DNA from 4 places in the Streptomyces sp. NPDC107500 genome. Region 2 is predicted to be linked to each of the others. Evidence: riboswitches for the same ligand, from Rfam matches in the RefSeq annotation. Region 2 holds a riboswitch; each other region holds the start of a gene.
What was found. Region 2 has a riboswitch for cyclic di-AMP ahead of ACZ67M_RS14515 (C40 family peptidase). Riboswitches for the same ligand answer to the same signal wherever they lie in the genome.
Positions count from the first base shown of each region.

Region 1 (7,109 bases), on a different contig from region 2:
ATCTTCCTGGAGGAGGCCGAGCGGGGCCTCTACGCCGACTGGGAGAACTGCACCCTCGACGCGGTCGGGCACCTGCGGCTGGCCGCGGGCAAGTACCCCGAGGATCCCCGCCTGGCCTCGCTCATCGGCGAGTTGGCGATGGGCAGCGAGCGCTTCCGCCGCCTCTGGGCCCGCGCGGACGTCTGCGCCCGCACCCACGGCCGCAAGGCCTACCAGCACCCGCTGGTCGGACTGCTGGAACTGCACCAGGAGAACTTCTCGTTGCCGGACGCGTCGGGCATGGAACTGCTGGTGCTCTCCGCGCCCCCCGGCAGCCCCACCGAGGACGGGCTGCGCCTGCTCGCGGGGCTGGGCGCGGACGGCGACGACGCGCATTCGTCCGTGAACGCGCAGGCCCGCGAGTAACCGAACCACGCCGGCGTGGGACGGCTACCGTGACGGCGAGTACGGCCCCGGCGGGTACGGCCCGCCGGGCGGTTCCGCGACCGGGGCCGAAGCACGAAGGAGCACGTCCGGACATGACCGCCCACGAGAGGGCCGGCAGGCCCCTCCCCTATGTCCTTCTCTCCGCCGCCGTCTCCCTGGACGGCTACCTCGACGACACCGGGCCCGACCGGCTTCTGCTGTCCAGCCCCGCGGACTTCGAGCGGGTCGACGAGGTGCGGGCGTCGGTCGACGCGATCCTGGTCGGGGCCGGGACGATCCGGGCCGACAATCCGCGGCTGCTGGTGAACTCCGCCGAGCGGCGGGCGGCGCGGGTGGCGGAGGGCAAGGCCGAGTACCCGCTCAAGGTCACCGTCAGCGGCAGCGGCGAGCTGGACCCGGCGGCGCGGTTCTGGCACACCGGCGGGGAGAAGGCGCTGCTGACCACGGACGAGGGGGCCGGGCGGGCCCGGGCGGCGGGGATCGCCGGCGAGGTCGTCGTCCCGCTCGGCGACGCGCTCCACTGGCGGGCGGTGCTCGAGTACCTGTACGACCGGCGCGGGGTGCGGCGGCTCATGGTGGAGGGGGGCGGGACCGTCCACACGCAGCTGCTCCAGCAGGAACTCGCCGACGAGCTGCAACTCGTACTCGCGCCCCTGTTCGTCGGCGACCCGGCCGCGCCCCGGCTCTTCGGGCCCGGCGCCTACCAGGGCGGGCGGCTGCGGCTGGTGGAGTCGCGGCGGATCGAGGACGTCGTGCTGACGCGGTACCTGCCGACCGCACCCGGCACCGGCGACCGCGTGAGCGCCGCCGACCGGCACTGGCTTGCGCTCGCCTGCGAGCTGGCGGAGCTGTGCCCGCCGTCCCGGACGGCGTTCAGCGTGGGCGCGGTCGTGGTCGCCGCCGACGGGAGCGAGCTGGCGCGGGGGTACTCGCGGGAGGGCGGCGACGCCGTCGTGCACGCCGAGGAGGCCGCGCTCGCCAAGGCCGACCGCTCCGATCCGCGGCTCGCGGGGGCCACCGTGTACAGCAGCCTGGAGCCCTGTGCGCGCCGCGCCTCCCGGCCCGCGCCCTGCGCCCGGCTGATCCTCGACGCCGGGGTGCGTCGCGTGGTCACGGCCTGGCGGGAGCCGGACACCTTCGTGCCGGGCGCGGACGGCGGCGGGGTGCTCGCCGCCGGGGGCGCCGCCGTCGTCCTACTGCCGGAGTACGAGGAGCGGGCGAAGGCCCCCAACGGTCACCTGTGGGGTGCCTGAGATACCTGTGTGCGTTCCGCCTCCGACATGACGTACACTGGTGACACAACGACGCGGGGTGGAGCAGCTCGGTAGCTCGCTGGGCTCATAACCCAGAGGTCGCAGGTTCAAATCCTGTCCCCGCTACTGAAGGCCGAGGGCCGGAATCCGAAAGGGTTCCGGCCCTCGGTGCGTTCACCCGCTCGGCCCTCACCACTCGCCGCCCACCCCCGTCGCGGGAAACCTGGAGTACGCACGGCAAGCGGCGCGGACAGGGGGCGGCGGGAGACCAGTGGTGCGGGCAGGCGATGTGGAGGACGAGGGAGCGTACGCCAGGGCCGGCGGCCGGCTCCCCGGCGATCCCGTGCCCGACCCGGGCCTCGGCGACGAGCCGGCGCCCGTGCCGACCGCCGGGCAGCCGCGGCCGTGGCGCACGTCCTACGGCCGGGCCCTCGCGCGCTCGCTCCCCGTACTGCTGATCGTCGTCGCCGTCCTGTACGACATCCTCACCCCGCGCTACTTCACCGCCGGGCCCCTCTACACCGCCGCGCCGCTGGTCGCCGCCCCGATCTACTCCCGGCGGGGCACCGCGCTCACCGGGATCGCCGTGGTCGCCTCGGTCGTCGGGCTGCAACTCGGCAAGGGCGTCATCCACTACGTCGACTCCCTCACCGAGCTGATCACCATCGCGACGGTCGCCGCGCTCGCCGTCTTCGTCAACGCCTTCGTCCGCCGCACCGACGAGCGCCTCGCCATCGCCCGGGAGATCGCCGAGACCGCCCAGCGCGCCGTACTGCCCGAGCCGGCCGAGCGGATCGCCGGCTTCGAGATCGCCGCCTGCTACGAGGCCGCGCAGGCCGGCGCCTTCATCGGCGGTGACCTGTACGCGGTGCAGGACAGCGCGCGCGGCGTCCGGCTCATCGTGGGGGACGTGCGGGGCAAGGGCATGGGAGCGGTGGCCGCCGTCGCCGTGGTGATCGGCGCCTTCCGGGAGGCCGCCGAACAGGAGGCGACGCTGGAGGCGGTGGCGCAGCGCCTGGAGCGGGCGCTGGCCCGCGAGGGCACCCGGCGCGAGGGCCTGGACGCCTTCGAGGGCTTCACCACCGCCGTCCTCGCCGAACTCCCGCACGGCGCCGGGACCGTACGCATCGTCAACCGCGGGCATCCGCCGCCCCTGCTGCTCCACGGCGACGGCACCGTGGGGCCGCTGCCCGCCCGGGAGTCGGCGCTGCCGCTCGGCATGGGCGAGCTGGGTGTGTGGCCCGACCGCGCGGAGGAGACGGCCTTCCCCGGTGGGGCCACGCTGCTGCTGTACACCGACGGACTGTCGGAAGCCCGGGACGAGCGGGGGGAGTTCTACGATCCGAACGCGCGGCTGTCCGGTCGCGTCTTCCGCCATCCGGCGAAGCTGCTCGAGACCCTCGCCCGCGACGTGCGCCGCCACTCGGGGGGCGGGATGGCGGACGACATGGCGCTGCTCGCCGTCCGGCGGCCACGGCACGGCGACCATGATCATTGTCACGAGCCGTGACGGGTCGGCGTCCCTCCGCATAACAACTGACGCACCGTCAGAAAGAAGTGACGTGAAGGGGAATACCGAGCAGCGGTCAACTCGCCCGATTTTCACCGATCCTGAGGCGTACGTCCCGGCCGTATTCGTTAATGATCAAGAGGAACGGCTTGGAATCCGGCCCCCGGGTCTATTAACGTTCGATAACGCAGCGCGGTCGTCCCAGCCGTCACAGAAGGCGGCTCCGTGCGCACGCGCCGAATCCCGCAAGGGAACCGGGGAACCACCACATTGGGGTGAATCGGGCGTTTGACGCCGTGGCGACACGGTTGCATGCGCGCGTAGGAGACCTTCCTGCTCCGAACCCGTCAGCTAACCCGGTAGGCGAAAGGAAGGAAAGGAGTACGCCCACGTGGCGTCCAACCGGCCTGCCCCCGAGGCCCCGTTCGTGCCCAGTCGGCACGACACCGACACCTTCGGTTACGAGAACCACCGCACCGAAGAGGGTCCTTGGGAGGAGTGGAATCCCACCGAGGACTCCATCCGCCCCGTACGCGGCCGGCACCGCGTCGCCAAGCAGCGTGGCGGGCTCGCCCGCAGCTCCACCGTCCTCGGCGTCGGTGTCATAGCCGCCGTCGGCGCGGGCGGCATGGCCAGCGCGCAGACCGGCAAGCCGCCGGTGTCGATCTCCATGCCGGACCTGCCCAACGTCGGCTCGCTCATCTCCGACGACGACGCGCCGGAGCCGGAGGGCTCCAGCACCCCGCTCAGCGGCATCGGCGTGACCGCCGCCGCCGACACCGCCGAGGGCACCGACACCGCCGGCGCCGGTGAGTCCCTGCGGGCCCGGATCATGGCGCAGGCCGAGCAGCAGCAGGCCCAGGTCGAGACCAAGGCCGCCGCCGAGGCCGCCGCGGCCGCCGAGAAGAAGGCCGCGGAAGCCGCCGCCAAGGCGGAGAAGGAGGCCGAGGCCAAGGCCGCCGCCGCCAAGAAGAAGGCGGAGGAGGAGGCCGCGAAGAAGGCCGAGGCCGAGCGCCTGGCCAAGCTGGCCAAGCAGTTCACGCTGCCGACCTCCTCGTACACGATCTCCTCGACCTTCGGTCAGGCCGGCGCCTACTGGTCCTCCGGCCACCACACCGGCCTCGACTTCGCCGCGCCCACGGGCACGCTGCTCAAGGCCGTGCACAGCGGCACCATCACGTCGGCGGGCTGGGACGGGTCGTACGGCTACAAGACCGTGCTCACCCTGGATGACGGCACCGAGATCTGGTACGCCCACCAGTCGTCGATCAGCGTCAGCGTCGGCCAGGAGGTCACCACCGGTGACGTCATCGGCCGCGTCGGCGCCACCGGCAACGTCACCGGCGCCCACCTCCACATGGAGGTCCACCCCGGCGGCGGCTCCGGCATCGACCCGATGGCGTGGCTCCAGAGCAAGGGCCTCACCCCCTGAGCCGCGGCCCATCCGCTTCCCCGCTGGTCCCCGGCGGTCCTGACGACAACCCCCCGACGTCAGGGCTGCCGGTTTGCGGGGTTTTTGCGTCTGCGCCGGAATGACCTGATCCGGTGCGTTCGTTGACGCACTACATGACTTCTCTGCGCAAGCTCGGCTCCTCCGACCTGGAGGTCTTCCCCCTCGCCCTCGGCGGCAACGTCTTCGGCTGGACCGCCGACCAGGACCGGTCCTTCGCCGTCCTGGACGCCTACACGGCGGCCGGCGGCAACTTCGTGGACACCGCCGACTCGTACTCCGCCTGGGTCGACGGCAACAGCGGCGGCGAGTCCGAGACCGTCCTCGGCCGGTGGTTCGCGGCCCGCGGCAACCGTGACGACGTCGTCCTCGCCACCAAGGTCAGCCAGCACCCCGAGTACCCGGGCCTGTCCGCCGCGAACATCAAGGCGGCGGCCGACGCCTCGCTGCGCCGCCTGGGCACCGATCACATCGACCTCTACTACACGCACTTCGACAAGCCCGAGGTGCCGGTCGAGGAGATCATCGGCGCGCTGGACGAACTGGTGAAGGCGGGCAAGGTGCGGCACATCGCCGCCTCCAACATCTCCGCCGAGCGGCTCGCGGCCTCCCTGGAGTTCTCCGACCGCGAGGGCCTCGCCCGGTACGTTGCCCTCCAGCCGCACTACAACCTGGTCTCGCGCGACACCTACGAGGGCGGGCTGCGCGACCTCGCCGAGCGGTCGGGCCTGGCCGCCGTGCCGTACTACGCCCTCGCGGCCGGCTTCCTCACCGGCAAGTACCGGCCCGGCGCGAGCGTGGACAGCCCGCGTGCGGGCGGTGCGGCCAAGCACCTGGAGACCGAGCGCGGCCGGCGGGTGCTCGCCGCCCTGGACGAGATCGCCGAGGTCCACGACGCCCCCGTCGCCACGGTCGCCCTCGCCTGGCTGGCCGCGCAGCCGACGGTGGCCGCGCCGATCGCGTCCGCGCGCACGGTGGAGCAGCTGCCCGCGCTGCTGGGCGTCGCGGAGCTGAGCCTGACGGACGACGAGGTCGCGCGGCTGACGCGGGCCTCGGCCTGAGCGTGACGCCGCCGGTGCCCGCCTACGGGCGGTAGGGGCCCGGCGGCGCGTACGGGTGGGCGTACGGGACGTACGGCGTCTGGGCCGGGTATGGCGTCTGGGCCTGGTACGGCGCCGGAGGGCCGCCGCCGTACGGGCCGTACGGGTACGCCCAGGGCGGCGCGGGCCGGGGTACGGGCGGTGCCGTCGAGCGGGCGGCGTGGTCCAGGGCCGGGCGGGCCGCGCCGCGCCGGTGCCACAGGGCATCCAGCATCTCCCGCTCCCGCACGGCGTAGTCGGCGCCCGCCCGGCCCCGGCGGCCGCGCTGCCGCAGGAACGCCAGCGAGGTCGCGTACGCCTCGTACTGGGCCACCGCGCGTGCCGCCTCCTTCCCACCCTGCCGCCGGGCGTGCTGCCGGGCGACGCGGCGGGCCCGCATCGAGCCGAGCGCGTGCGGCTCCGCGGGCGTCAGCCACCCGGCCAGGACATACGCGGGCAGCTCGGCCCGCACGGTGCCCAGTTCGCGCTGCCGGGTCCAGATCACCAGCCACGTCAGCAGGCCGAAGGCCGGCACCATGAAAGCCGCGTACACGGCGTAGAAGCCCCACTCGCCGAACGCGGCCGAGCCGTTCCACAGCGCGTGCACGCCCATCGCGAGCAGCAGGCCGGACAGCGGGAGCAGGGCGCGGCCCAGGCGGTGGCGGCCCGCGGAGAGCGCGGCGATGCCGAAGCCGATGCCGGTGAGCACGGTGAAGAGCGGGTGCGCGAACGGGGACATCACGACGCGGACGAAGAAGGTCGCCGCGGTGACGGAGGCGATGCCGCTGCCGCCGGTCAGCTGGTCGGTGCCGAACGCGGTGCCGAGGTACAGGATGTTCTCGGTGAAGGCGAAGCCGGTGGCGGTGACCCCGGCGATCACCACCCCGTCGACTATGCCGGTGAAGTCGCGCCTGCGGAACAGGAAGACCAGGAGGACCGCGGCGGCCTTGGCGGACTCCTCGACGACCGGCGCTATCACCGTGGCGCCCAGGGTGTCCGCGCTCGCCGGGTCCGCGGTGGCGGTCGCTATCCATCTGGTCGCGAAGCTGTTGGCGACGATCGCTATCAGCGCCGCCGCGCAGGCGCCCCAGGAGAAGCAGAACACCAGGTTGCGCCAGGGGCCGGGGTCGACCCGGTCCAGCCAGCGGAAGGCGGCCACGAGCAGCGGCACGGGCAGCACCGCGAGGCCGAGCCCGACCAGGAACCCCCGCGTGCCGGTCTGTTCGCGGACCAGGGCCAGGATCACCAGGCCGGAGAGCGCGAGCAGCGTGATCAGCGCGCCGTACCGCACCCAGGGCCGCTGCCACCAGTGCGGATGCGTACGCGGGAACGTGGGCTGACGCGTCGGACACGGGGGACTGGCCACGGCATGGACCCTAACCGGTGGGGGG
Region 1 is NZ_JBVJPF010000005.1:19,069-26,177, reverse strand. Features, by position in the region: gene ACZ67M_RS20335 (helix-turn-helix transcriptional regulator) at 1-405, shown strand, start outside; gene ACZ67M_RS20330 (dihydrofolate reductase family protein) at 519-1,679, shown strand; tRNA gene ACZ67M_RS20325 (tRNA-Met) at 1,732-1,805, shown strand; gene ACZ67M_RS20320 (PP2C family protein-serine/threonine phosphatase) at 1,954-3,189, shown strand; cyclic di-AMP (ydaO/yuaA leader) riboswitch at 3,414-3,570, shown strand; gene ACZ67M_RS20315 (M23 family metallopeptidase) at 3,581-4,621, shown strand; gene ACZ67M_RS20310 (aldo/keto reductase) at 4,756-5,700, shown strand; gene ACZ67M_RS20305 (PrsW family intramembrane metalloprotease) at 5,723-7,084, opposite strand; gene trmB (tRNA (guanosine(46)-N7)-methyltransferase TrmB) at 7,095-7,109, opposite strand, start outside.
Region 1: another riboswitch for cyclic di-AMP. It lies ahead of ACZ67M_RS20315 (M23 family metallopeptidase); the one in region 2 lies ahead of ACZ67M_RS14515 (C40 family peptidase).

Region 2 (7,109 bases):
ACGGTCTTCGTGTCCGTCCGCGACCGCGGCCCCGGCTTCGACCTCGACTCGATACCCGCCGACCGCATGGGCGTCAGAGAATCGATCATCGGCCGCATGGAGCGCAACGGCGGCACGGCGCGACTGCGCGCGGTGCCGGACGGCGGCACGGAGGTCGAACTGGAAATGGAGAGGGCGGAGAAGACGTCATGAGCGACCCGACCGAGGCGAACGGTACGGCGGGAGCGGACGAGGCGGCCGAGCCCGCGCAGCCGGCCGGCGGCACCGCCGGGGAGCGGCGCGTGCGCGTGGTGCTCGTCGACGACCACCGCATGTTCCGCACCGGCGTCCAGGCCGAGATCGGCCAGACCGCGCAGACCGGTGTCGAGGTCGTCGGGGAGGCCGCCGACGTCGACCAGGCCGTCACGGTGATCACCGCGACCCGCCCCGAGGTCGTGCTGCTCGACGTCCACCTCCCGGGCGGTGGTGGCGTCGAGGTCCTGCGCCGCTGCGCCCCCCTGATGAGCGACACCGAGCGCCCCGTCCGCTTCCTCGCCCTCTCCGTCTCGGACGCGGCCGAGGACGTGATCGGCGTGATCCGCGGCGGCGCCCGCGGCTACGTGACCAAGACGATCACCGGCACCGACCTGGTGAACTCGGTCTTCCGCGTCCAGGAGGGCGATGCCGTCTTCTCCCCGCGCCTGGCCGGGTTCGTCCTGGACGCGTTCGCCTCGACCGACGCCCCGCCGGTCGACGAGGACCTGGACCGCCTCACCCAGCGCGAGCGGGAGGTGCTCCGCCTGATCGCGCGGGGCTACGCGTACAAGGAGATCGCCAAGCAGCTGTACATCTCGGTGAAGACGGTCGAGTCCCACGTCTCGGCGGTCCTCCGCAAGCTCCAGCTGTCCAATCGCCACGAGCTGACGCGGTGGGCGACGGCGCGGCGGCTGGTGTGACTCCGTGAGCGGGGCGCCCAGCGGTCGCCGCCGGGGCTTTCTGCACGCGTCCCGGTGACGGACGGGCCGTCACACCACCCGCGCCGCTCCCGCGAACGGCATCTGGTCGACGGGTGCCACCCGGACCGGGGCCGACGGGTTCGGGGCGTGGATCATCTGGCCCTTGCCGACGTAGATGCCGACGTGGCTGATGCCGGAGTAGAAGAAGACGAGGTCACCGGGGAGCAGTTCGGACCGGGCGACGCGGCGGCCGGCGTCGATCTGGGCGTAGGTGGTGCGGGGGAGGGAGACGCCCGCGGCGCGGTAGGCGGCCTGGGTGAGGCCGGAGCAGTCGAAGGCGCTCGGACCGGTCGCGCCCCACACGTAGGGGCTGCCCAGCTTCCGGTAGGCGTAGGCGACGGCCGCCGCGGCACGGGAGTTGGGGGCCTGGGCGGACGGGGCGGACAGTGGCTGCCGGTCGTCCGCGGACGAGCGGGACGCGCGGTCACCCGTGCCCTGGCCCAACCGGTCGCGTTCCTCCGCCGTCAGCCGGGACAGCAGGCGGCGGGCCGTCTCCAGTTTGCCGGTGACGGTCTCGCGGTGGCGTTTCAGTTCGGCCCGGCGTGACGTCAGCGAGGTCAGCTCGACGCGGGCGGCGCCGCGCAGTCGCTCGATGTCCCGCAGCTCCTTGCGCACCCGGCCCACGGCGGCCGTCTGCCGGCTGCCCGCGCGTTCGACGAAGGCGGCGCCGTCGAGGTACCGGTCGGGGTCGGCGGAGAGCATGAGCTGCACGGCCGGGTCGAGGCCGCCGCTTCGGTACTGAGCCGCGGCGACCGACCCCAGCGCCTCCCGGGCCGAGTTCAGCCGGTCCTCCTTGCGGGCGGCCTGGTCCCGCAGCTTCTCCAGGCGCTGTTCGGCGGCGTCCGCCTTCTCCTTGGAGCCGTTGTACCTCTCGGTCGCGACCTCCGCCTGCTGGTACAGCGTGTCCACCTTGGCCCTGACCTGGGCCGCCGTCGGCTGCGGGTCGGCGTGACCGGTCCCGCCCAGGCCCGTCGCGGTGGCCGCGCCCGCGAGGGTGATGGTGGCCGCCGTACGGGCTCTGCCGCCGCCCGTCACACGCTGTCGCGGCCTGCGGTGCGTTCCCACCTGCGATCCACGTCCTTCCGTACGACTCGACTCCGGCCCGTGCCGGGTCGGCTCCGGTACGCTCCGGCTGCCTGGGGGAGGACGCTAGGCGCGTCGGTAACGGCCCGGTGACGGGATGCGCGGAAGTGGCGGTACCGGATCGGCCCGCGTACGCATCTGACCGCGTGCCCGTCCGGCGGCCGTCGTCTTCACGCGGGGTGATGACCGAGCTGCCCGATCGGGGGCGGGTGAGGCACCTGAGCTGTTATGGGACGCATATATGCGCCGCTCTCCGCACCGGGGCGGCTCAGGCACGGTCGGGCCGGTGTCGGCCGGCCTCCGGCCGCTCATTAGGCTCCGGCCTCATGGACGTACTCATCCACCTCTTCGTCGGTCTGCACATCATCGGCATCGCCGCGCTCCTCGGCGGCTTCCTGACTCAGATGAAGGCGATGGGCAGCGGCACGGCCCGCTTCATCCCCGCGATGCTGCACGGCGCGCTGACGATGCTGGTCACCGGTGTCGCCCTGGTCGGCCTCAACCAGGCCGACGACCAGTCCGTGGACAACGTCAAGATCGGGGTGAAGCTCGCCCTGCTGATCGTGATCCTCGGCCTGGTCTACGTGAAGCGCGACGACGAGAAGGTCGACAAGCCGCTGTTCGGCCTCGTGGGCCTGCTGACCGTCGCGAACATCTTCATCGCGGTGCTGTGGACGTGACGGCGGAGGCCCCCGTGCCCGCGGACCGCACCCCGGCCCGGGCCTGGACGACCGCTCCCGCCGCGACCGCCAGCCATCCGGCCACCGCGATCCACAGCAGGACCTGGCCGGGTGCGTCCAGCCACGCGACGTCGATCGCGGCGGCCACGGAGAGCGTCGCCGCCGCCGTCATGCCGAGCGGGAAGACCGTCGACCAGCGCCGCACGTCGTAGCGGACCCGCGGCCAGACGAACTCGGCGACCAGCAGGACGACGTACCAGGCGAGGTCGAGGGTGAGCAGGAAGACGGTCACGTCGTGCAGCACGGCGCTGTCGTCGGAGTTCCACAGGTACATGCCGGTCCCGGCCGCGGCGATCAGTTTGGCGCCGGCGAGGGCCGAGATGGCGAGCGCACCGCCCGCCACCCAGTGGTCACCGGAACCCAGGGCCACCTGCCGCAGATCGAAGCGGAACAGTGCGATCAGGTAGAGCACGATCCCCAGCCAGAACGGCACCAGCGCCGCGTGGGCCAGCCAGGGCGTCGAGGTGGCCGCGGACAGCGTGGCGCCGAGCACCGCCAGCCCCTCCGTGGCCACGCACCCCAGGAACACCGCCCCCGGCATCCTGCGCCCCCAGTGCCGCACGACCAGGAGGATCAGCACCGGCCACAGGAGCGCCGCCAGCGCCAGCAGCGCCGCGGCCAGGGTCGTCCAGCCGAGCAGCGCGAACCGGGTGCCGAGCACGGTGGTCGCGGCGACCGCGGTGAGCGCGCCCGGTGTCCCCGCCCGGGTCAGCCACTGCGGGCGCTCGGCCAGCAGCAGGTAGACGAAGTTCGCCGCCAGGGTCAGCCAGGCGGCGCAGGCCAGGAACAGGGCGACGCGGGACAGGACCTCGTGTCCCGTCAGGTGCAGGGCGACCGACAGGATGCCGGTCGCCATGACCGCGGCCCCGGCCGCCGGTGGACGCTGCGCCCACCAGGCGCGCAGGGGGGAGGGGAGAGTGCCTGACGAAGTGCCTGACGACATGCCCCCGATGCTAGAGAGCCGCGCCGGTCAGGCCGGGCGCACCACGCTGTGGATCGACGACTCGCCGTCGTAGTAGATCGACTCCTCGCGCACGTACGCACCCGGCTTCGGGGCGTGGATCATCATGCCGTTGCCGATGTAGAGGCCGACGTGGCTGAGGTCGTCGTAGAAGAAGACCAGGTCACCGGGTTGCGCCTGGGAGACGGGGACGGTCGTTCCGGCGTTGACCTGGTCGTACGTGACGCGCGGCAGCGTCACCCCCGCGGCCTTCCAGGCGGCCTGGGTGAGGCCGGAGCAGTCGTAGGAGCCGGGGCCGGTGGCGCCCCAGACGTACGGCTTGCCGATCTGGGCGCGGGCGAAGCCGAGCGCCTTCTCGGCCTTGGTGCCGTACGACGAGTCCGGCGTCGAGGAGCCGCTGCCGCCGGACTCCGAGGAACCGGTGGAGGAGCCACCGCCGCTCTCCTGCTGTGCGGCCTCCTCCCGCCGCTCGCGCTCCTCGGCCTGCTGCCGGGCCTGCTGCTCGGCCAGCTCCGCGGCCTTGCGGGCGGCCTCCTCCTGCTTCTTCTTCTCGATCGCCGCGAGCCGGGCCTTCTCCTCGGCGGTCAGCTTCGAGAGCAGTTCACGCGCGGTGGCGAGCTTCTTCTGGACGGTCGACTTGGCCGTCTTCAGGTCCTGCTGCGAGCCGGTGAGCGTCTCCAGGCTCTCGGCGGCCTCCCGGCGCTTCTTCATCGTCTCGGACTGCTGCGTGACGTAGTCGTCGACCGCCGTCTTCTGACGGCCGGTGAGCCGGCCCATCAGCTGGTTCTGGTCGAAGTACTCCTGCGGCGAGTCCGCGAGCAGGAAGGTCGCCGTCTCCGGGACCGCCGTGCCCGTGCGGTACTGCGCGGAGGCGAAGGAACCCAGCTCCTCGCGCGCGTCGTTGAGCTTCTGGGTGCGCTGGGCGACGTCGTCGAGGAGCGTGTCGACCTTCTTGCGCTGCTTGGCGGTCTTCTCCTTGGCCGCGTTGTACTTCTCGGTGGCCGACCCCGCCTGGCGGTAGAGGTCGTCGACCTTCTTCTCGACCTCTTCGAGGCTCGGCCTGTCGTCGTCCGACGGGGTGGCGTTCGCCGTCTGGGACAGCAGGGCGACGGAGGTGAGGGCCGCTGTGGCGAGGGCCGGGGTCCGTATGCCCGCGACGCGTGATCCGGTGGGGCGCGACTTGCGGTGCGACGCCAAGGAGGCGCTCCTTCCAAGTGCTCCGCCTACCGGGTTAGCTGTCGGGTTCGGGCGGCACGGAAGGGTTGCCCTACGGCGGACCGTCCTCATGGAGGGCGGTACGGCCGATTCACCCCAAGTTCTCGGTTGGGTCCCCGGCTCCGGGCGCCGTGGCGGGCACGCCGGACTCGGCGGAGGCCGCGCGGCCCGGCGAGGTTCGCCGGAGGGGGTCGTTCGGCCTGCCCGCACCGTAGCCAACTCGTGTGGCCGCTGTGAAGGTTGGTGGGTGATATGCCCGATACATTTTCGTGACCTTGGCGGCGGGCGTCACTCTTCGTGTCCCGGCAGGTCGCAGGGTGTACCGGTGTGAGGTGTCCCGGACATTTTCCGGGGTGGCGCCGGGTTGTCGGTGGGGCGCCCTAGACTCGGAGAGCGATGAGCAGCCTCTTTGACGACAGCTTCCTGGCGAGCCTCCAGACCCCCCGGGGTCACGAGGAGGAACCCCCGCCGCCGCCCGAGGACGGTCACGGACCGGAGCCGGTCCCGCACGATCTGTTCGGCGGGAAGTTCGACGCGCCCCCGGAGCGCGACCGGTACTACCGGGACGGCGCCCCGCGCCCCGCCCTGGACCCGGCCGCCCTCCTGGACGGGCTGAACGACAACCAGCGCGCCGCCGTGGTGCACTCCGGCTCCCCCCTGCTCATCGTGGCCGGCGCCGGCTCCGGCAAGACCCGCGTGCTCACCCACCGCATCGCCCACCTGCTGGCCGAGCGCGGCGTCCACCCGGGCCAGATCCTCGCGATCACCTTCACCAACAAGGCCGCCGGGGAGATGAAGGAGCGCGTCGAGCAGCTCGTCGGCCCGCGCGCCAACGCGATGTGGGTGATGACCTTCCACAGCGCCTGCGTCCGCATCCTGCGCCGCGAGTCGAAGCGGCTCGGCTTCACGTCGTCCTTCTCGATCTACGACGCCGCCGACTCCAAGCGGCTCATGGCGCTGGTCTGCCGCGACCTCGACCTGGACCCCAAGCGCTTCCCGCCCAAGTCCTTCAGCGCCAAGATCAGCAACCTGAAGAACGAGCTGATCGACGAGGAGGACTTCGCCGCGCAGGCCACCGACGGCTTCGAGAAGACGCTCGCCCAGGCGTACGCCATGTACCAGTCGCGGCTGCGTGAGGCCAACGCCCTCGACTTCGACGACCTGATCATGACGACGGTCAACCTGCTCCGCGCCTTCCCGGACGTCGCCGAGCACTACCGCCGCCGCTTCCGGCACGTCATGGTCGACGAGTACCAGGACACCAACCACGCCCAGTACGCCCTGGTGCGCGAACTGGTCGGCACCTCCGAGCACCCGGTCGACGTGCCGCCCGAGGCCGAGGTCCCGCCCGCCGAGCTGTGCGTGGTGGGCGACGCCGACCAGTCGATCTACGCCTTCCGCGGCGCCACCATCCGCAACATCCTCCAGTTCGAGGAGGACTACCCGAACGCGACGACGATCCTCCTGGAGCAGAACTACCGCTCCACCCAGACCATCCTCACCGCCGCCAACGCGGTCATCGAGCGCAATGAGTCCCGCCGGCCCAAGAACCTGTGGACCAACCAAGGCGCCGGCGCGCAGATCACCGGGTACGTCGCCGACACCGAGCACGACGAGGCCCAGTTCGTCGCCGACGAGATAGACCGTCTCACGGACGCGGGCGAGGCCAAGGCGGGCGACGTCGCCGTCTTCTACCGCACCAACGCGCAGTCCCGTGTCTTCGAAGAGGTCTTCATCCGCACCGGCCTGCCCTACAAGGTCGTCGGCGGCGTCCGCTTCTACGAGCGCAAGGAGGTCCGGGACGTCCTGGCCTACCTGCGGGTGCTGGCCAACCCGGAGGACTCGGTGCCGCTGCGCCGGATCCTCAACGTCCCCAAGCGCGGCATCGGCGACCGGGCCGAGGCGATGATCGACGCGCTGTCGCAGCGCGAGAAGATCAGCTTCCCGCAGGCGCTCAAGCGCGTCGACGAGGCGTACGGCATGGCGGCGCGTTCCGCCAACGCCGTCAAGCGGTTCAACACGCTCATGGAGGACCTGCGCACCATCGTCGAGTCCGGCGCCGGACCCGCGACCGTCCTGGAGGCGATCCTCGAACGCACCGGCTACCTCGCCGAG
Region 2 is NZ_JBVJPF010000003.1:638,325-645,433, reverse strand. Features, by position in the region: gene ACZ67M_RS14540 (PspC domain-containing protein) at 1-192, shown strand, start outside; gene ACZ67M_RS14535 (LuxR C-terminal-related transcriptional regulator) at 189-935, shown strand; gene ACZ67M_RS14530 (C40 family peptidase) at 1,005-2,060, opposite strand; gene ACZ67M_RS14525 (hypothetical protein) at 2,405-2,758, shown strand; gene ACZ67M_RS14520 (tellurite resistance/C4-dicarboxylate transporter family protein) at 2,736-3,761, opposite strand; gene ACZ67M_RS14515 (C40 family peptidase) at 3,789-4,976, opposite strand; cyclic di-AMP (ydaO/yuaA leader) riboswitch at 4,985-5,159, opposite strand; gene pcrA (DNA helicase PcrA) at 5,391-7,109, shown strand, end outside.

Region 3 (7,109 bases), on a different contig from region 2:
CACGACGTCCGCCGCCGCGTCGGCCACCTGCTGCTCGCCCTCGGCGACCGCCCCGCCGCCCACGACACACTGGCCCGGCTGCTGCACGACGTGGAGCGCCTCCACGGCCCCGGCCACCCGCTCGCCTCCGACGTCCGGCGGACACTCCACTGGCTGAGCCGGATGCGCGGCTGACGACCCCCGCCGCGCGCGGGGGCGAGGCGGTGCCCGAAGTCCCGGTGAATCGTTGGTCCAATGGGTTGGCCAGAGCCGGGCCACTGCCTAACATCGATCATCGCAAGACCTTGTGCACCGTCGCACAATCTCCAACGGGAGGTCTCCTTGCACCGCCGCCGTCGCCCCGCGCTCCTCCTCACCGCCGCGATCGCCGCCGCGGCACCCCTGCTCACCGCCTGCGGCAACGACGCGCATCCGGGCGCGGCGGCCGTCGTCGGCGACCAGCGCATCACCGTCTCCCAGCTGGAGAACCGCGTCGACGAGGTGCGCGCGGCGCAGCGGGCCGCGGTCCCGGACGACACCCAGTACCAGCAGGTCCTCGCCCAGACCGGCACCCTGACCCGCGACACCCTGCACGGCATGGTCCTGGACCAGGTGCTGCACCGCGCCGCCCAGGACGCCGGTGTGACCGTCACCCGCAAGGAAGTGCAGGCGATGCGCGCGGGCCTGGAGGAGCAGGCCGGCGGCCCGAAGCAGCTGGAGACGGCCTGGCTCCAGCAGTACGGCGTCGCCCCCGAGCGCCTCGACGAGAACCTCCGCCTCCAGCTGGAGGCCCAGAAGCTGGCCGGAAGCCTCGGCACCGACACCAGCCGCCCCGAGTTCTGGCAGGCCCTGTCCAAGGCCTCCGCCAAGCTCGACGTCGACCTCAACCCGCGCTACGGCGCCTGGGACGTCCGCAAGAGCAGCCGCGTCAACGCCGAGACGCCGTGGCTGCGGGAGATCACCGCCGCGAGGAGCCAGGAGACGGCGTAACGGTCCTGCGCAGGGCCCCCTGTGGACAACTCGGGGGGCCGTCCGGGCCATGCGTTACGTTCGGGGAGTGAACGCAACCACCGCCGACGCGGCCCCCGCCGACCCGGGCCGCATCGTCCTCCTCACCACCAGCCACCGCGTCGCCCCCGGCCTGCTCTCCTGGCCCGCCTGGCAGGCCCTGCGCACCGCCGACCGCGTGCTGTGCGCCGACGGCACCCACCCCCAGCTGCCCTACCTGCGCGAGGCCGGCATACGGGTCGACGAAGCGGCCCCCACCGCCGAGGAACTGGTCGGCGCCTGCGCCGGCGGCCGCACCGCGGTGGTCGTGGCGACCGGCGAGGGCGACCCCGCGCTCACCGACGGACTGGCCCGCCTCGCCGGCTCCGGCCGCGTCCACATGCCCGAGCTGGAGCTGCTCCCCGCCTCCTACGACCTCCCCGGCGCCCGCCTCCTCGACCTGGTCCAGGTCATGGACCGCATCCGCCTCGAATGCCCCTGGTCCTCCCAGCGCACCCACAAGGGCCTCGCCAAGTACGCCATCGAGGAGGCCTACGAACTCGTCGAGGCGATCGAGGACGGCGACCGCGACGAACTGCGCGAGGAACTGGGCGACGTCCTCCTCCAGGTCGTCTTCCACGCCCGCATCGCCGAGGAGGACCCGGAGGCGCCGTTCTCCGTCGACGACGTGGCCGGCACCATCGTCGCCAAGCTGATCCACCGCCACCCCCACGTCTTCGGCGACGAGACGGCCGACACCCCGGAGGACGTCCGGGAGCACTGGCTGCGCACCAAGGCCGCCGAGAAGCAGCGCACCTCGGTCACCGAGGGCGTCCCCCTCGGCCAGCCCGGCCTCGCCCTCGCCGCCAAGCTCGCCTCCCGCGTCCGCCAGGCCGGCCTCGACGTCCCCCTCCCCACCGGCGAGGGCATCGGCTACGACCTCCTCGCCCTCGCCGCCCGCGCCGAGTCCGAGGGCACGGACCCGGAGGCCGCCCTGAGAGCGGCGTCCCGGGCGTACCGGGACGCGATCCGGGAGGTCGAGGGGTGACCCCGAACCCGCCGCCCGCCGGACCCGCCCCCGAGCTGTTCACCTGGGAGTTCGCCAGCGACCCCTACCCCGCCTACGCCTGGCTGCGCGAGCACGCCCCCGTGCACCGCACGCGGCTGCCCAGCGGCGTGGAGGCCTGGCTGGTCACCCGGTACGCCGATGCCAAACAGGCCCTCGCCGACCCCCGGCTGTCCAAGAACCCGGCCCATCACGACGAGCCCGCGCACGCCAAGGGCAAGACGGGCATTCCGGGGGAGCGGAAGGCCGAGCTGATGACCCATCTGCTGAACATCGACCCGCCGGACCACACCCGGCTGCGCCGACTGGTAAGCAAGGCGTTCACCCCTCGCCGGGTCGCCGAGTTCGCGCCCCGGGTGCAGGAGCTGGCCGACGGCCTCATCGACCGGTTCGCGGCCGACGGCTCCGCCGACCTGATCCACGACTTCGCCTTCCCGCTGCCCATCTACGCCATCTGCGACCTGCTCGGTGTCCCGCGCGAGGACCAGGACGACTTCCGGGACTGGGCGGGCATGATGATCCGTCACGGCGGCGGACCGCGCGGCGGTGTCGCGCGGTCGGTCAAGAAGATGCGGGGCTACCTCGCCGACCTCATCCACCGCAAACGCGCCGCGCTGCCGCCCGAGCCCGGCCCCGGCGAGGACCTCATCTCGGGCCTCATCCGCGCCTCCGACCACGGCGAGCACCTCACCGAGAACGAGGCCGCGGCGATGGCCTTCATCCTTCTGTTCGCGGGTTTCGAGACCACGGTCAACTTGATCGGCAACGGGACGTACGCCCTGCTCACCCACCCCGAGCAGCGCGCCCGTCTCCAGTCCTCCCTCGCGGCCGGCGAACACGGCCTGCTGGAGACCGGCGTCGAGGAACTGCTCCGCTACGACGGCCCGGTGGAGCTGGCCACCTGGCGCTTCGCCACCGAGCCGCTCGACGTCGGCGGAGAGCGGATCGAGGCGGGTGATCCCGTCCTCGTCGTCCTGGCCGCCGCCGACCGGGACCCGGAGCGCTTCGCCGACCCGGACACCCTGGACCTGGCCCGCCGCGACAGTCAGCACCTCGGGTACGGCCACGGCATCCACTACTGCCTCGGCGCCCCGCTCGCCCGGCTGGAGGGGCAGACCGCGCTCGCCACGCTCCTCACCCGCCTCCCCGACCTGAGCCTCGCCGCCGATCCGGGAGAACTGCGCTGGCGGGGCGGGCTCATCATGCGAGGTCTGCGCACTTTGCCCGTCTCGTTCACGCCGATCGCGTCAGGACCCGGCAACAGTGCGTCGTCAAGGTAAACATGACACGCCCTCAACTCTGTGATCTTCGCGTGATCTGTGCGGCATGAACTTGTGACAAGCGATCATCTGCCTATACGTTCACGAACCAGTGTGGCGACGAGCATCACCCGCCGCACGGTCCCCGTCGTCTGTGAAAGGTCGTCGCATGCTCTCCGGGAACGGTCGTCATCGCCGCCCCCGCCAGGCTCCCGCACTGGTCGTCGCCGCCGGAGTGACCGGCTCCGCCATCGCCATCCCGCTGCTCGGCGCCACCGGCGCCCACGCGGCCGGGGTGAACTGGGACCAGGTCGCCGAGTGCGAGACCGGCGGGGCCTGGAGCCAGAACGCCGGCAACGGCTACTACGGCGGCCTCCAGCTCCCCCAGGAGGCGTGGGAGCGGTACGGCGGTCTGGAGTACGCGGCCAGCGCCGACCAGGCCAGTCGCTCCCAGCAGATAAGAATCGCCGAGAAGCTGTACGCGGACCAGGGCATCGCGGCCTGGCCGACCTGCGGGCTGCTCGCGGGCCTCGGCAACCCCCCGGGCGCCACCGCGCCGACCGGTGACGGTGCGTCGGAGGGTTCGCAGGCCCCGAAGGCGTCGGACACCCCCGACCCCGCCGGGTCCAAGGCGCCCGAGCCGACGGGTTCGCCCAAGGCGTCGGACTCGCCCGAGTCGTCCGAATCATCCGAGTCGTCCGACGCGTCGTCGGGTTCGGAGAAGGAGACCGAACCGACTCCGGGTTCGTCCGCTTCGCCCTCTTCGTCGTCTTCTCCGTCCTCCGGGTCGGACTCCTCTGACGATGCGTCCGGCGGCAAGGATCAATCCACCAAGACGGGCACATCGTCCGAAAGTGACCGTCGCGCCACCGAACCGGAGGCCGCCGACCGCTCGTCGGGCTCGGGCAAGCACCGCGGCGACAGCGCGGACGAGGGCGGGCGCTGGAAGGGCCTCACCGACAGCACCTCGGGCCGGCACGCCTCGCGTGACGGAGGGTCGAGGGACGCCGACGACGGCTCCTACATGGTCCGCTCCGGGGACAATCTCTGGGTCATCGCCGACTCCCTTGGCGTCGACGGCGGATGGCGTGCGCTCTACTCCGACAACGAGAGGGTCGTCGGCCAGGACCCCGACCACATCCTGCCCGGTCAGACGCTCACGGTCACGGGCGAATCGGGCGAAAAGTAGAGGGAGTTCACGTCACGGTTAGAGACTCTATGTCCGTTTTGGATCTCGTGAGAGATAGGTCTCAGAAGCCGTGATCGTCTTTGAAAATCCGCGGAGCGCGTGTCTACGGTCATGACCGCTCGCCACCGCGGGCCCCGACAGCCGCAACGCCGAATCCTGCCAGCGGCCGTACGGGAACAGTCGTCGCGTCAAGCGCCGAAGGCAGGAGCGGGGGACCCAAGGTAAGTGCCGCACCGGGCAGTTCTGCCGGAGCGGCTAGGGGTGGAGCCGAGTTCCGCGAGGAACCCGGCCGGGCAACTCAACCGGCCCGAACCCGACAGCTCACCTCGCAGGCGTCGGTGAGGGGATCAACCATGCTGTTTTCCGGCAAGGGCAAGCACCGTCGTCCGTCCAAGGCCACTCGCGTCATCGCCGTCGCCGGCGTGACCGGTGCCGCCGTCGCCGCCCCGCTGATGGCGGCCGGCAACGCCTCCGCCGCCACCACCTCCGAGTGGGACGCCGTCGCCCAGTGCGAGTCCGGTGGCAACTGGTCCATCAACACCGGCAACGGCTACTACGGCGGCCTCCAGTTCTCCGCCTCCACCTGGTCCGGCTACGGCGGCACCCAGTACGCCGCCACCGCCGACCAGGCCAGCAAGGCGCAGCAGATCGAGATCGCCGAGAAGGTGCTCGCGGGCCAGGGCAAGGGTGCCTGGCCGGTCTGCGGCACCGGCCTCTCGAACGCCACGAACACCGGCGGCGGCTCCGGTGAGAGCCAGGACAGCGGCTCCACCGCCGACCGCTCCACCGAGCAGAAGGCGTCCCGCTCCGACGAGCGCCCGGCCGCCGAGCCGAAGGCCGAGAAGAAGGCCGAGAAGAAGACGGTCACCACCCCCACCGGCAAGAAGGTCGAGAAGGGTGACGGCGAGTACAAGGTCGTCAAGGGTGACACCCTCAGCTCCATCGCCCAGGAGCACGAGGTCAAGGGCGGCTGGGAGAAGCTGTTCAAGCTGAACGACGACATCGTCGACGAGGCCGACCTGATCTTCCCGGGTCAGCAGCTGCACCTGAAGTAAGCGGCGCCTGCCGCGACTCCCGCCCCGGTGCGTGTTCCCCGTACGCACCGGGGCGGGATTTTCGCGTCCGTCGCCAAATCCTGTTTGTTTCGTTCAGAAACAATTTACTCTCGGTTCTGTCCAGCGGGTGGGCGATCGGCTGGCCGATCGCCCGGAGCCGGTTAGGCTCGGTCCCGCAGAGCCGACGCGGTCCTGCGGACCCGCGCGTCACACCGAAGCGTCACATTGAAGAAGGAGATGCTCGTGCCGTCCATCGACGTCGTCGTAGCCCGGGAAATCCTGGACTCCCGAGGCAACCCCACGGTCGAGGTCGAGGTCGGCCTCGACGACGGCAGCACGGGTCGTGCCGCCGTTCCGTCCGGCGCCTCCACCGGTGCCTTCGAGGCCATCGAACTCCGTGACGGCGACCCGGGCCGTTACCTCGGCAAGGGCGTCGAGAAGGCCGTCCTCGCCGTCATCGAGCAGATCGGCCCGGAGCTGGTCGGATACGACGCCACCGAGCAGCGCCTGATCGACCAGGCCATGTTCGACCTGGACGCCACCGACAACAAGGGCTCGCTCGGCGCCAACGCCATCCTCGGCGTCTCCCTCGCCGTCGCGCACGCCGCCTCCGAGGCAAGCGACCTGCCGCTCTTCCGCTACCTGGGCGGCCCCAACGCGCACCTGCTGCCGGTGCCGATGATGAACATCCTGAACGGCGGCTCGCACGCCGACTCCAACGTGGACATCCAGGAGTTCATGATCGCCCCGATCGGCGCGGAGTCCTTCTCCGAGGCCCTGCGCTGGGGCGCCGAGGTCTACCACACGCTGAAGAAGGTCCTGAAGAACAAGGGCCTGGCCACCGGCCTCGGCGACGAGGGCGGCTTCGCCCCGAACCTCGGCTCCAACCGCGAGGCGCTCGACCTCATCCTCGAGGCGATCAAGGAGGCCGGCTACACCCCCGGCGAGCAGATCGCCCTCGCGCTCGACGTCGCCGCGTCCGAGTTCTACAAGGACGGCTCCTACGCCTTCGAGGGCAAGAGCCGCACCGCCGCCGAGATGACCGAGTACTACGCCGAGCTGGTCGAGGCGTACCCGCTGGTCTCCATCGAGGACCCGCTGTTCGAGGACGACTGGGACGGCTGGAACACCATCACCGCCAAGCTCGGCGACAAGGTGCAGCTCGTCGGCGACGACCTGTTCGTCACCAACCCGGAGCGCCTGGCCCGCGGCATCGAGGAGAACTCGGCCAACGCCCTGCTCGTCAAGGTCAACCAGATCGGTTCGCTGACCGAGACCCTGGACGCCGTGGAGCTGGCCCAGCGCAACGGCTTCAAGTGCATGATGTCCCACCGCTCCGGCGAGACCGAGGACGTCACCATCGCCGACCTGGCCGTCGCCACCAACTGCGGCCAGATCAAGACCGGCGCCCCGGCCCGCTCCGAGCGCGTCGCCAAGTACAACCAGCTGCTGCGCATCGAGGAGATCCTCGACGACGCCGCGGTGTACGCCGGCCGCAGCGCCTTCCCCCGCTTCAAGGGCTGAGCGCCGCCGTCACAGGCGGCGTCGTACGTACGTCCCCGTACTCGGTCCCG
Region 3 is NZ_JBVJPF010000008.1:91,764-98,872, reverse strand. Features, by position in the region: gene pkaE (serine/threonine protein kinase PkaE) at 1-174, shown strand, start outside; gene ACZ67M_RS29690 (SurA N-terminal domain-containing protein) at 322-969, shown strand; gene ACZ67M_RS29685 (nucleoside triphosphate pyrophosphohydrolase) at 1,037-2,014, shown strand; gene ACZ67M_RS29680 (cytochrome P450 family protein) at 2,011-3,312, shown strand; gene ACZ67M_RS29675 (transglycosylase family protein) at 3,461-4,480, shown strand; cyclic di-AMP (ydaO/yuaA leader) riboswitch at 4,664-4,830, shown strand; gene ACZ67M_RS29670 (transglycosylase family protein) at 4,834-5,535, shown strand; gene eno (phosphopyruvate hydratase) at 5,779-7,059, shown strand.
Region 3: another riboswitch for cyclic di-AMP. It lies ahead of ACZ67M_RS29670 (transglycosylase family protein); the one in region 2 lies ahead of ACZ67M_RS14515 (C40 family peptidase).

Region 4 (7,109 bases), on a different contig from region 2:
ACCTCGCCGCGCTCTTGGCCGAGCGCGGGGCCGAGCGGTACGAGCTGCACGCCAGGCACCTCAACCACCAGCTGCCGCGCATGCTGCACACCATCGGCTTCGACAAGGTCTACGAGCGGGCCGAGGGCGCGCACTTCTGGGACGCCGACGGCAACGACTACCTGGACATGCTCGCCGGGTTCGCGGTGATGGGCCTGGGCCGCCACCACCCGGTCGTCCGCAAGGCGCTGCACGACGTCCTGGACGCCTCGCTCGCCGACCTGACCCGCTTCGACTGTCCGCCGCTGCCCGGACTCCTGGCCGAGCGGCTGCTCTCGTACAGCCCGCACCTGGACCGGGTCTTCTTCGGCAACAGCGGGACCGAGGCGGTGGAGACCGCGCTGAAGTTCGCCCGGTACGCGACCGGCAGACCGAGGATCCTGTACTGCACCCACGCCTTCCACGGACTGACCACCGGCTCGCTCTCCGTCAACGGCGAGGACGGCTTCCGCAAGGGCTTCGCGCCGCTGCTGCCCGACACCGCGGTCCCGCTCGGCGACCTGGACGCGCTGGCGCGCGAGCTGCGGCGGGGAGACGTGGCCGCGCTCATCGTGGAGCCGATCCAGGGCAAGGGCGTGCACGAGGCCCCGCCCGGCTACCTGCGGGCCGCGCAGGACCTGCTGCACCGGCACAAGGCACTGCTGATCGCCGACGAGGTGCAGACGGGCCTGGGCAGGACCGGGAAGTTCTACGCCTTCCAGCACGAGGACGGCGTCGAGCCCGACCTGGTCTGCGTGGCCAAGGCGCTGTCCGGCGGCTACGTGCCGGTGGGCGCCACCCTGGGCAAGGACTGGATCTTCCAGAAGGTGTACTCCTCGATGGACCGCGTGCAGGTCCACTCGGCGAGCTTCGGCTCCAACGCCCAGGCCATGGCGGCCGGACTCGCCGTGCTCTCGGTGATGGAGAACGAGGAGATCGTGGCGAACGCCGCCGCGGTGGGGGAGCGGCTGAAGTCCCGGCTGGCGGCGCTGGTGGACCGCTACGAGCTGCTCGCCGACGTCCGGGGCCGCGGGCTGATGATCGGCATCGAGTTCGGCCGGCCGCGGTCCCTGAAGCTGCGCAGCCGCTGGACCATGCTCCAGGCCGCCCGGAAGGGCCTCTTCGCGCAGATGGTGGTGGTGCCGCTGCTGCAACGGCACCGGATCCTCACCCAGGTCTCCGGCGACCACCTGGAGGTGATCAAACTGATCCCGCCCCTGATCATCGACACCGCGGACGTGGACCGGTTCGTCGACGCCTTCACCGAGGTGATGGACGACGCGCACAATGGCGGCGGTCTGATGTGGGACTTCGGCAAGACGCTGGTCAAGCAGGCGGTGGCGCACCGCTGAGTCCGTCGGTGGCCGCCCGGCGCCGGAGCAGCCCTGAGGCTTTGCCTCAGAGGCCGCTCCGAAGCTTTGCCTCAGAGGCAAGAAATTTGCCCGAAGGGCAAGATTCGGGCTGAATGGAGCCATGAGCATGAGCTCCTCCGAGACCGGACCGGCCGACGGCGCGGTCGCCGCCGTCGCGCCCCAGCTGCGTGAGCTGCGGCGGCGGGCCGCCCTGACCCTGGAGGCGGCGGCCCGCGCGGCCGGGCTGTCGCCCGCCCACCTCTCCCGCCTGGAGACCGGGCAGCGCCAGCCCTCGCTGCCGATGCTGCTCGCCCTCGCCCGCGTCTACGGTACGACCGTCGCCGGGCTGCTGGGGGAGGCGCCCGCGGACCCGGACGCGGTGATCCGCGCCGCCGAGATGGAGCCCACGGCCGCGGGCGGCTGGACGTACCGGCGGGCGGGAGCGCCGGGCCGGGGCATGCAGGCCCTGCGCGTCGAGGTGCCGTACGGCTCCCAGGGCGACATCGTGCGGGTGCACCCCGGCGAGGAGTGGCTGCACGTGCTCAGGGGCCGCCTGCGGCTGCGCCTCGGGGACACCGAGCACCGGCTCGGGGTGGGGGACGGCGCCCACTTCGACTCGCTGACCCCGCACCGCATCGCCGCACAGGACCCCGAAGGGGTCGAGCTGCTCTTCGTCCACACCCTGCTGCAGAGCCCGACGGCCGCGCTGTGCCTCGGCCCGACGACCCCCGGGGAGATGCCGTGAGTTCCATGGAGGAGAAGTTCCCGCGTGCCCTGTGGGTCCGGCTGCTCATCTACATCGCCCTGGGCCACGTCTTCGGCGGCTTCCTCTACCTGCTCTTCGAGGTGGGCGCGAGCCGCTAGCGGTCGTGCGGGTCGGTGCGGTACCGGATCAGTCCAGCATCCGCTCGCGCAGCCGCTCCCGGGTCGCCGGGGTCAGGTGCAGGCCCTGCTCCAGGTAGGCGTCGACGCCGCCCCAGGTCTCCTCGACGGTGTCCAGGGCGGCCGCCAGATACTCGGCGCGGGCGTCGAACAGGGGGCTGAGCAGCTCCATGACCTCGGGGGAGTAGGCCGAGGCGGCGGAGCTGCCGCGGCGCACCTTGTAGCGGCGGTGCGTGGCGTTCGACTTGAGGTAGTCGTCGAGGACGGCATCGCGCTCGACGCCGAGCGCGAGCAGCGTGACCGCGATCGACAGGCCCGCGCGGTCCTTGCCGGCCGCGCAGTGCATCAGGGCGGGGACGCTGTCCTCGGCGAGCGCGTGCAGCACCCGGGAGTGCTCCGCCGTGCGCTCCGTGATGATCGTCCGGTAGGACGCGATCATGCGCTGGGCGCCCTTGCCGTCGGCCAGGATCGCGTGCAGCTGGTCGAGGTCGCCGTCGCGGACCATCTTCCAGAACTCGGCGCCGTCGGCCGGGTCGCTCAGCGGCAGGTTCACATTGCGCACGCCCGGCAGCTCGACGTCGGGGCCTTCCAGCTTCTGGTCCGCCGCGTTGCGGAAGTCGAAGATGGTGTGCAGGCCGAGGGTGGCCAGGAAGGCGGCGTCCTCCCCGGTGGCGTGCGCCAGGTGCCCGCTGCGGAACAGCACGCCCTGCCGCACCCGTCGCCCGTCCGCGGCCGGCAGTCCGCCGACGTCCCGGAAGTTGCGCACACCGGTCAGCTCGGGTTCGGTCGACGGGACCTGCTGCGTCACGGGGACTCCTCCCACTCCGCCCCGCCGACGCTGCTCGGCGGCGGGCTCGCCTCGACGATACGGCATCCCCTGTATGCGCCAAGGACTTGTCCACAGGGCGTTAAGGGTTACCTCGGGCTTTCTGTCCGAATTGACGCCTTGATTCCAACTGGCGCTGAAATGCGAATAGGTGGAGAAGTGGCGCGTGAGCAGCGTCATATCCGTAACCGTGCGTCGTCCGTCATGTCCACGTAATCAAGCCGGTTTGCAAGGACGTTCACTCGGAATGCCATTCCCCGAATCGACGGAGTGTGACCGGATATTCCCGTAAAGGATCAATCGGAACACCTTCCGGTGGAACTCTTCGCTTGTCCGGGTGCGTCTTGGTCGCTTACGTTCACCACCGATCCGGACGGACGCCTAATCCTGCCGCCGACCGGAGCCCACTCTCATCCACCACCCGTACCCGGCAGGAGCGGGGGACCCACAGGTACGAATGCCTGTTCCGGTTCCCGGAACGGCTTGGGGTGAAGCCGCGTTTCGGCGCGGCCGGGCATCTCCAGCCCGAACCCGACAGCTCACCTCGCAGGCGCCGGAGAGGAATTCGCCATGCCCGCGAAGGGTAAGCACCGCCGTACCAGGGCCATGCGCCTGACCCGCGCCATCGCCGTCGCCGGAACCGGTGGCGCCGCGCTCGCGCTCCCGCTGATCGGGGCCGCCGGCGCCAACGCCGCCCCCGCGCACTCCGTTTCCGAGCAGTCCGTGCAGTCCGTCGCGGCGACGGCGAAGAAGGCCGCCGCGAGTGGCGCCGAGAAGAACTCGGACGCGCGGACCTACACCGTCAAGAGCGGCGACTACCTTTCCCGGATCGCCGACGACCAGAACGTCGACGGCGGCTGGAAGAAGCTGTACGAGGACAACCGCGAGGCCATCGGTTCGGACCCGTCGCTGATCCACCCCGGCCTGAAGCTCTCGGTCGGCGCCAAGGCCGCCCAGTCGGAGAAGCCGGCCGCGGAGAAGCCCGCCGCGGAGAAGCCCGCCGAGGCGGAGAAGCCCGCCGCCAAGCCGGCCGAGAAGTCCACGGACGCCGAGAAGGCCTCCACCTCGGACGCCGGCACCAGCAGCGGCTACACCTCCCCCGTCGCGGGCGCCACCGTCGGTACCCCGTACCACCAGTCCGGCAGCATGTGGTCCAGCGGCTACCACACCGGCACCGACTTCGTCGTCCCGACCGGCACCCCGCTCAAGGCCGTCGGCGCGGGCACCGTCGTCTCCGCCGGCCCCGGCGGCGCGTACGGCAACCAGGTCGTCATCCAGCTCGCCGACGGCCACTACGCCCAGTACGCCCACCTCTCCTCCCTCTCCGTCTCCGCCGGCCAGTCGGTGACGGCGGGTCAGCAGGTCGGCCTCTCGGGTGCCACCGGCAACGTGACCGGTCCGCACCTGCACTTCGAGATCCGCACCACGCCGGACTACGGGTCGGACATCGACCCGGTCGCGTTCCTGCGCTCGCACGGCGTCTCTCTCTGACGCACGGCAAGGGCGCAGTCCCCATGCCACCGAAGGCCGGACCCCGATCCCCGGGTCCGGCCTTCGGTGTATTCCGCAATTGACCAAGCCTTTAGGAGTGGCCTTTCTCACCGACCGTCAACCCCTTCCTACGGTCGCGTAGGTCACATTCCAAGGTGAATCATGGCTCGATGTGGCAGACGATTCGAAGAATGACAGCAGAGCAGTGATCGGGTCGTACGTGGCGCTGGGGGACAGCTTCACCGAGGGCGTCGGCGACCGCGGCCCCGACGGGGCGTTCGTCGGCTGGGCCGACCGATTCGCCGTACTGCTCGCGGACCGGCGCCCCGAGGGCGACTTCACCTACGCGAACCTCGCCGTGCGCGGCAGGCTGCTCGACCAGATCGCGGCCGAACAGGTCCCCCGGGTCGCCGGACTCGCACCGGACCTCGTCTCGTTCGCGGCCGGCGGCAACGACATCCTCCGGCCCGGCACCGACCCCGACGAAGTGGCCGAGCGGTTCGAGCGGGCGGTGGCCGCGCTGGCCGAAGCGGCCGGCACCGTCCTCGTGACGACCGGTTTCGACACCCGCGGCGTGCCCGTGCTCAAGCACCTGCGCGGCAAGATCGCCACGTACAACGGGCACGTCCGCGCCATCGCCGACCGGTACGGCTGCCCGGTGCTCGACCTCTGGTCGCTCCGCAGCGTCCAGGACCGCAGGGCGTGGGACGCCGACCGCCTGCACCTGTCCCCGGAGGGTCACACACGGGTGGCGCTGCGCGCCGGACAGGCCCTCGGCCTGCCCGTGCCCGCCGACCCGGACCAGCCCTGGCCGCCGCTGCCCCACCGCGGCGCGCTGGACGTCCGCCGGGACGACGTGCACTGGGCGCGCGAGTACCTGGTGCCGTGGATCGGACGCCGGCTGCGCGGCCAGTCCTCGGGCGACCATGTGACCGCCAAGGGGGCGCTGTCGCCGGACGACATCAAGACGCGGATCGCCTCGGTGGCGTGACCGCGCGGGGCGGGCGGGCCGGTGGCGGAGGCCGGTTGTGGGCGGGGTACGGCGAGGCCGGCGGCGGGTCAGCGGCGGGGGGCACCCAACGCCTCCCGCGGCAGGCCCAGTTCGCGGGCGAGCGCCTCGTCCGTCCACTCCCGCGCCCGGGCCCGCGAGACCGTGCCCGCGTACGACGTCAGTTGCACGGCCAGCCCGTCGAGGAGCGCGGTCAGCCGCAGGGCCGCGCCCTCGGGGTCCGGGCAGGGGAACTCCCCGGCGGCCACCCCCTCGGCGATGACCTCGGCGATCGCGGCCTTCCACCGGCGGTCCAGATCCCGCGTGACGTCCCGCAGCGCGGGCTCGCGCAGCGCCGCCGCCCAGCCCTCGATCCACAGCCGCCAGCCCTTGGCCTGCCCCGTCGGGGCGTACCACCGCACGGCGGCCCGCAGGCGGCGCAGCGCCGACGTACGGCGGCCGAGCAGTCCGTGCAGATGAGCCAGATCGTCCTCGGCGGCACGGGCGAAGGCGGCGGCGACCAGCTTCTCCTTCGTGGAGAAGTGGTAGAGCACCAACGCGTTGCTCACCCCGAGCGCCGACGCCACGTCGGCGATCCGCAGCGCCGCGACACCCCGCGCCGATATCTGCTCGACGGCCGCGCGCAGCAGCTCCTCGCGCCGCTCGGCCACACTCAACCGGACTCGCACCACGCCCCGTCCCCCCAAGCTCCGGACACGATCAGTCGGTGTCACACGAGACGACCATAATGAGAGCCTGACCTACTCCACCTGGAGGTTACCGTGGCCGGATTCCGTTCCCCGAGCTCCGGGCTCCGTTCGCCCAGGCCCGCGGCCTTCGGCGCGGACCCGACCGGTGAGCGCATGGCGCGCATCCGCAGATCGCCGCACTTCCGTGACGGCGTCTTCCAGAACCCCGGCGGCACCGCCCGGACCCGGCCCTCCGGATCGGCCCGTGAGTTCGCCAAGATCTACTTCGACCGGGAGTCCCGGCTCCGCCGCGCCCCCAGGGGCCCGATCCCGGTGCACGCCACGACCCTCGCCGACCTCGCCCGGCAGCCCGCCACCGGACTCCGGCTCACCTGGATGGGGCACTCCAGCGTGCTCGCCGAGATCGACGGGCGGCGGGTGCTCTTCGACCCCGTGTGGGGCGAGCGCTGCTCCCCGTTCCCCTTCGCCGGGCCCAAGCGGCTGCACCCCGTCCCGGTCCCCCTGGCCGCCCTCGGCCCGGTCGACGTCGTCGTGATCTCCCACGACCACTACGACCACCTGGACATGCCCACGATCAAGGCGCTGGCCGGCACGGACACCCTGTTCGCCGTGCCGCTCGGGGTCGGCGCCCACCTCGAACACTGGGGGGTGCCCGCCGACCGGCTGCGGGAGCTGGACTGGCACGAGTCGACGCGCGTCGCCGGCCTCACCCTGACCGCGACGCCGGCCCGCCACTTCTGCGGGCGGGGGCTGCGCAACACCCAGCACACCCTCTGGGCGTCGTGGGTCGTCGCGGGGGAGGAGCACCGCGTCTACCACAGCGGTGACACGGGTTACTTCGA
Region 4 is NZ_JBVJPF010000002.1:85,301-92,409, reverse strand. Features, by position in the region: gene ACZ67M_RS06580 (aspartate aminotransferase family protein) at 1-1,370, shown strand, start outside; gene ACZ67M_RS06575 (helix-turn-helix domain-containing protein) at 1,498-2,115, shown strand; gene ACZ67M_RS06570 (DUF6126 family protein) at 2,112-2,234, shown strand; gene ACZ67M_RS06565 (tyrosine-protein phosphatase) at 2,263-3,060, opposite strand; cyclic di-AMP (ydaO/yuaA leader) riboswitch at 3,487-3,646, shown strand; gene ACZ67M_RS06560 (M23 family metallopeptidase) at 3,649-4,569, shown strand; gene ACZ67M_RS06555 (SGNH/GDSL hydrolase family protein) at 4,775-5,560, shown strand; gene ACZ67M_RS06550 (TetR/AcrR family transcriptional regulator) at 5,629-6,249, opposite strand; gene ACZ67M_RS06545 (MBL fold metallo-hydrolase) at 6,340-7,109, shown strand, end outside.
Region 4: another riboswitch for cyclic di-AMP. It lies ahead of ACZ67M_RS06560 (M23 family metallopeptidase); the one in region 2 lies ahead of ACZ67M_RS14515 (C40 family peptidase).